3 regions of the Nesterenkonia sandarakina genome follow, and region 1 is predicted to be linked to each of the others. Evidence: predicted binding sites of a transcription regulator. Region 1 holds the regulator's gene; each other region holds the start of a gene.

Region 1 (2,263 bases):
CGCCATCGACCGGATCCCCTTTCCACGCCCCGATGACCCGCTGGTAAGCGCACGCAGCCAGGAGGTCACTCGGCACGGCGGGAACGGCTTCATGCAGGTCGCTGCGACGCACGCCGCCACCAGGTTGGCTCAGGGCGCCGGTCGGCTGATCCGCACTTCGGAGGACAAGGGGGTGCTGGCGATTCTGGACTCACGTCTGGCCACCGCGCGCTACGGGGGATTCCTCAAGCGCTCGATGCCGGACTTCTGGCCGACCGCCAACGGGGACCTTGCTCGCGGAGCTCTGGCGCGCCTGGCTGAGAACGGGCGTTGAGCCGAACGCTGGACTCTGTCCGTCTCCGGCGCGCCCAAGCCCTTCCGGGGCGGCCCGTACCGGGGTAGCCGTCGTTCAGGCGCGCTGTCCCGTCGAGTGGCCGCCGTCGTTCAGGTGCGGCGGCTGTTCAGAGGTTGCGGTCACTCAGAGGCTGCGCAGCACCGTGACGACCTTGCCCATGATGGTGGACTCGTCGCCGAGGATGGGCTCGTACTGCCGGTTCTGGGGCAGCAGCCACACATGGCCGTCCCGGCGCTTGAGCGTCTTCACGGTGGCTTCATCGTCCAACAGGGCGGCGACGATGTCACCGTTCTCGGCCGTGCTCTGACGTCGCACCACGACCCAGTCGGCTTCGAAGATGCCGGCCTCGATCATGGAATCACCGCGCACCTGGAGCATGAAGAGTTCGCCCTCGCCGGTGAGCTGGCGGGGAAGCGGCATGATGTCCTCGACCCGCTGCTCGGCCAAGATCGGACCACCCGCAGCGATCTGTCCCACCACAGGGATCTCCGCGATCCGACTGTCCGACTCCTCCCGGTAGCCGTGGAGGTCGACCACGGCGTCCTGGTCGGATGAGTCGGATTCCTGGGCAGGTTCCCCGAGCACCAGCGCGCCGCTTGAGTCGCGCAGGACCTCCATGGCCCGGGGGCGTCCGGGGACCCGCCTGAGGTATCCCATCTCCTGCAGACGAGCCAGCTGATGCGTCACTGAGGAGAGCGAAGCCAGCCCGCAGGCGTCACCGATCTCCCGCATGGAGGGCGGATAGCTGCGCTCGGCCAGCGATTCCTGGATGACGTCGACGATCTGCCGCTGCCGATCCGTCAATCGCGGCGCTGCTGATGAGTCCTGGGTGTTGCGCGCCATTGCTGCCTCCGTAGTTGTGCCGGCCCCGTGTCAGCATCCATGTCAGACCCTGCTGATGGACTGTTCACAGTGAGATTCGCTTCGAAGATCACTTCGAACATGGCGCTCAGGTTACTCGAAATCGTAGAGAGATTCCATCAAATCTGCGGCGAGTCTGGCCAAGTTTCGAAACTATGTGCTAGAAATAGTACACACGTTCGAATGAGAGGTTCTTTCCCATGAGTACAGCACAGCTTGGATTCGCACCCGCCGACTCTGCTCCTGCCTCGGGCGTGCACCTGACCCGTCGCGGTCGCTTCCTCCTGTTGGGCCTTCCTGTCCTGGCCGCCCTGACGATGGCGCTCCTCGGGGCGCTGATCCTGGCAGCCTCATGGATGAACCAGGCGCAGGCCTCCTCGAGTGAGGCCCCCGGCGTGGAGGCCCAGGTGGTCACCGTTGGAGCGGGGGACACGCTCTGGAGCGTGGCGGCCTCCGTGGAGTCAGACGAACGCCCCCAGGTCCTCATCGGACAGATCGCTGAGCTCAACGACCTCAGCGGCTCCGAGCTCACCCCCGGCCAGGAGCTTTTCGTCCCGGTGGACTGAGAAGGTTTCCTGTCCCGGAGGTCGGAGCGGCGCACCCCGCTAGAATATTGCGGTGACTTCATCTCGCTCCCGGAACCTGTCCCGTCTGCCGCTGCGCGAGGAGCTCCAGGGTCAAGAACCCTACGGTGCGCCGCAGCTGAGCGTGAAGGCGATGCTCAACGTCAACGAGACCACCTACGACGTCCCCGCCGACGTCGTGGACGCGATCGGCAAAGAGGTTCGCGCCGCGGCCGCCCATCTCAACCGCTACCCGGACCGGGAATTCTCGGCTCTGCGGGACAAGCTGGCCGAGTACCTCAACCGAGATCTCGCCTCAGAAGCCCAGCCTGCTGAGCTGACGGCCGAGCACATCTGGGCCGCCAATGGCTCCAACGAGATCATGCAGCACATCCTGCAGGCCTTCGCCGGTCCCGGCCGCTCGGTGCTGGCCTTCCCGCCCACGTACTCCATGTACCCGCTCTATGCGCGCGGCACCTACAGCGAGTACATCGCGGGCACCCGC
Region 2 (2,263 bases), 580 kb from region 1:
TCAACGCAGGCATACCGACGCCTGGAGCGACCCCCGTGGCGCCGGAGCTTGTCAGCAGGGTCTCGGGCTCGATGAGGATGCCGACGTGGCCGTTGATCGGAATACCAGAGCCGGTCTCTCCGGTGAGCAGCCAGCTCGAGAGCAGATCCGCCTCCCGCTGGGCCTGACTCCTGGGGTCGCCGGCTTCTCGACTCATCGGCGGTCCGGCATGCTCGAGACGACCGCCGACCCCCGAAGCAGCAACACTCTCTTCGGATGAGACCCGCGTGAGAGCCGACCCATGATGCAGCCCAGCATCGGGCCCCTCGCTCGGCAGGCCGAGCCAGTCAAATCCTCCCTGCACGGTCCCTGGATGACAGGAGCCGGGGCCTCCTTGGGATGAGGCAGACCGACCCGCATCGGGCCGCTCCACACAGGGATCGTAGGGCACGTCCTGCTTCGGGCTCCGGGCCACATCGACAAGGCGGTTCTTGATCGCCTCGGCAGTGAGTGTGGGCAGCATCGCGTGCAGAATGCTGACTCCATCCTCCAGATGCTCCAGCCAGACCCGGCGTTCTGCGTGCCCGCGGCGACACCGCTGCTCATGCTGAGCCGGTTCGGCCCGCGCCACGAAGCGGTTCAACCAGGCCGTCAGCCGCGCCGGACGGTGTGTCAGAGCGTAGGCTGCGGCCTGCGCATCAAGCCGTTCGCGGTGTGTGGGCGAGACCAGGCGCTCTGCCGCGGAGACCACTCGGACCAGGGAGCGAACGGGGACATCCCCGGCACGCACGGAGCGCCACACCTGTGGCAGATGCTGCCGGGCGAAGCAGGCCTGGTGGTACTGGGTGTAGACGTGCCCCTCGCTGGCGCCCATCGCCTCGGCCGCATTCATGATGGCCGCCGATTCTGCGATTGCACGACCGCGCGCCCTGCTCATGAACTCCGGCTCGATCACCTCGGTGTCACGCATGAACGACTCGACGTAGTCCACCAGCAGTCTGAGCTGCTCCGCCTGACCTCGATTCAGCTGCCGCTGCGACTCCCGCAGAGGCTCTGCATTCGGATCAGTGAGTGCAACTTGCATGATTCGAATATATCTTCTAATCGCATGAGGCTCAAGAGTCTAGCTGCTGCCAATTTGATCTCATTTGGACGCGCTTAGCGGCACGGCCCGAGAACTCGGTGGGCGACCGCTAAGGGCGCACCATCCGGGCATCTGTGATGGCGGGAGCACCCGGATCCTGCTGCTCCGACCCGTCGAACCGGAACCCATTGCGGAGGTAGAAGGCGATGGCTCGCGGATTCTGCCTGGCCACCCACAGACTGACCGGCTCAGCGCGAACCCCCTCGAACGGCGCTGCGCCAGCCTCAGCCTCAGCCCCAGCCCCAGCGCCAGCGCCAGCCTCAGTGCCCGACCCATTGCCGGTCCCAGCGCCGACCTCAGCGCCGACCTCAGCGCCGGGCGCAGCGCCGACGTCCGTGTCCGACCCAGTGCCAGAACCCGCCCCGAGGGTCGAGTCCAGCAACGCCTGCCCCGCCCCGGTCCCGTGTTGGTTTCGGAGGACATAGAGGGTGTAGAGAGTGCGGGAAGGCAGGTCAGGCGACTCAGCCGCGTCCTGCGCCGGGCCTGCCATCGCGAAGCCGATGATCTCGCCGTCGACCTCGGCGACGCGGATGCTCCACTCATCTTTCTGCTCGGTGAGGATCCGCGTCCACGTCTCGCGGCGCATGCGGGAGTGCTCCTCGGTGGAGAACCCCTCCGGGAGCAGGTTGATGTAGGTCTCTCTCCAGGTGGCCACGTGCACAGCCGCGATGCGCTCCGCATCCTCAGGACGCGGCCGCCTGATCACCACGGCCATGAGACCCCCCTGAGCGGCGCGGCGGGCGACGTGCCGGGCTTGCCTGAATCAGTCATTCGCTCAACCCTTTCGGCCCCAGCCTGCGCGAACTGGCCCGAGCCTGCGCGAACTGGCCCGAGCCTGCGCGAGCTGGCCCGAGTCCAGCGCCGCCAGCACGGTGATCCCCGCCAGCGCACCGGTCACACCGATGCGCTCGGCTCCCCCACGTCGATGGTCCCGCTGACCACGACCTCGGCGCGGCCGCCGACCCACAGGGCCTCGCCCTCACCCTCGACGTGGATCCGGCCGCGACGCTGCAGCACCGTGCCCTGACTGGCCACGTATGGCGGAGACATCTTGCCCGAGTACTCCAGCCACTGCGCCACGGACGCGTTCAGGCTCCCGGTCACCGGATCCTCGCGCAGCGCCCCGGCGTCGTCCGGAAA
Region 3 (2,263 bases), on a different contig from region 1:
GCCTGTTGGCCAGCTTTGATTTCATGTCACTCACCGGCAATCTCCTTCAGTTCCTTGTACACGGTCTCGTATCCGTAGAGCTTGTGTGGGCGGGAATAGGTGTTCTGCGAGATCGCAGTTCGTCGCCGAATTTCTGTGCTGAACTTCGGTGGGGCGGCATCATCCGCAAGGACATCGCGAGTAGTCAAGGTGAGCTTCTCTCGGTTATCGACAGCCCCCAAGAGCAGGGCAGCATCTTTTCCGTGAGCCAACCCATCGAGAGTTGCATATGCGCGATCAAGCCCCATGGGTTCTGGCATGACAGGAACGATGACAAAGTCAGCGAAGTCGACCGCGGCCTGCATAACTTCTGCTTGACCCGGTGGAGTGTCAACGAAGACCCATGCAGTGCTTGTCTCTTTGCGGCGAAGCTTTGGCAGCGACACCGAGTGGACTTCGAACTCCAACGGCTCTCCTTCATCCTGTGCGCGAGAGGCCCATTCGGTAGCCGACCCTTGGATATCTGCGTCCCATAACTCGACATGCCTGCCATCGCGCGCTGCAGCGGTAGCGAGGTAGATGGCAGTCGTGGTCTTCCCTACCCCGCCCTTACTGTTCACAATCGCAATGCGCATCTAGCTCTTCCCTGTCGCGGTACTTCGGTACTGCCAGTATTACCGGGATACCGGGATACCGCCGCAACGACACACCAATGATCGCCATACCAGGATGCCGGTCTGGCTAACCAACCCGCTCTCGTTATTACGGTACCCCGGCATTACCTTATAAGCGATTTTCTTTATACGCATAATTACCGCTCCCGGTATTTAGGCACTACAGCATTGAGTGGTGGCGCGGGCAAGACGCCGCTAGTCGATTATCGACCGTAATACCGTTCCCGGTATTCCGGTATACACTTATATCGGTACTACAACCTTCCTGTTTATACCGCGTCCGGTATTTTGGTATTACGTTAGGCGCATATTGCTATCGAATGTATGTTCGATAGATACTGAGGCTCCCATGCGTATCGACCAGATCCAGAGTCTCGATGAGGCCGACCTGACCCAAGGGCTGCACCAGGCCCCGGGGTCCGTCGCGGCGGGCTTCCCGTCTCCGGCCCAGGACTACCAAACTGCGCCGATCAACCTCACCGAGCACTTGATCCGGGATCTCAACAGCACCTTTCTCGTCCGAGTGGCAGGCGACTCGATGGAGGGCGCCGGGATCAGCCATGGGGATGAACTGATCGTGGACCGCTCACGCACAGCGCGGGACATGTCCGTGGTGGTCGCTATCCTCGACGGCGAAATGACCGTGAAGCGGCTGAGGCTGATCAACGGGGGAGTGGTGCTCCAAGCGGAGAACCCTTCCTATCCCTCGATTCACGTCCAGGGGCTCTCTGAACTCGATATCTGGGGAGTGGTCATCAAGTGCATCCACAACCTCTAGACACCGCCTCGATGCCCGCCGGGTCGGAGGCGCGGGAGTACATCGCTCTGATCGATGTGAACTCGTTCTACGTCTCGGCCGAGCGGGTCTTTGATCCCACCCTGCGGGGTCGGCCGGTCATCGTGCTCTCGAACAATGACGGCTGCGTGATTGCTCTGAGTAAGGAAGCTAAGGCACTCGGGGTCACGATGGGCCAGCCCTGGTTCAAGCTCTCGGAGACGGCTGACCAGTTGGGCTTGGTCGCGAAGTCCTCGAACTATGAGTTGTACGGGCAAATGTCTGACCGATTCGTTGGGGTCCTGGGCGAGTGTGCCTCTCAGGTGCAGAAGTACTCCATCGATGAAGCGTTCGTAAAGCTCACCGGCACACCGACTGAGTTGCTGACCTGGGCGAAGATGGTCAAGGAGCGCGTGTGGAAGCATCTCGGACTCCCTGTCTGCGTGGGTGTCGGAGCCTCGAAGACGCTGGCGAAACTGAGTAACCGTGCTGCCAAGAAGCTTGATCACCTGGGCGGGGTTTGTGTGTGGGAGGCCGTGCCAGAAGCGCACCGGGAACAGTTGCTTTCGAACCTTCCAGTCGATGAGGTCTGGGGGATTGGTGGCCGGATGGCGAAGCGGCTCATCGGGCGGGGCATGTACTCGGTGAAGGATTTCCGGGATGCAGACCCGGTGATGCTGCGTGACCGCTTTAGCGTGGTGATTATGCGGCTGTGTTTGGAGCTGCGCGGCACACCGTGTCTTCCTTTTGAAGAGGAGACAGAGGTCAAGGGGCAGTTGATCGTCTCTCGGTCCTTCTCTGAGCCGGTCACCACGAAGGCTGAAATGGCCCAGGT

Evidence for each region. Region 1 encodes LexA, which represses DNA repair genes until DNA is damaged. Its sites were predicted from a motif close to TCGAACANNTGTTCGA; they were not measured.
Region 2: a site for LexA is predicted at 1,067-1,082, ahead of HNR11_RS06365 (HNH endonuclease signature motif containing protein). Genes of this name have one in related genera too.
Region 3: a site for LexA is predicted at 970-985, ahead of HNR11_RS13745 (LexA family protein). Genes of this name have one in related genera too.

Annotation. Positions count from the first base shown of each region.
Region 1 is NZ_JACCFQ010000001.1:1,944,539-1,946,801, forward strand. It holds gene HNR11_RS08990 (ATP-dependent DNA helicase) at 1-313, shown strand, start outside; gene lexA (transcriptional repressor LexA) at 458-1,177, opposite strand; gene HNR11_RS09000 (LysM peptidoglycan-binding domain-containing protein) at 1,396-1,761, shown strand; gene HNR11_RS09005 (histidinol-phosphate transaminase) at 1,814-2,263, shown strand, end outside.
Region 2 is NZ_JACCFQ010000001.1:1,367,892-1,370,154, reverse strand. It holds gene HNR11_RS06365 (HNH endonuclease signature motif containing protein) at 1-1,063, opposite strand, end outside; gene HNR11_RS06360 (GNAT family N-acetyltransferase) at 1,173-1,838, opposite strand; gene HNR11_RS06355 (PhzF family phenazine biosynthesis protein) at 2,018-2,263, opposite strand, start outside.
Region 3 is NZ_JACCFQ010000002.1:83,988-86,250, forward strand. It holds gene HNR11_RS13735 (hypothetical protein) at 1-34, opposite strand, end outside; gene HNR11_RS13740 (ParA family protein) at 27-614, opposite strand; gene HNR11_RS13745 (LexA family protein) at 1,003-1,431, shown strand; gene HNR11_RS13750 (Y-family DNA polymerase) at 1,443-2,263, shown strand, end outside.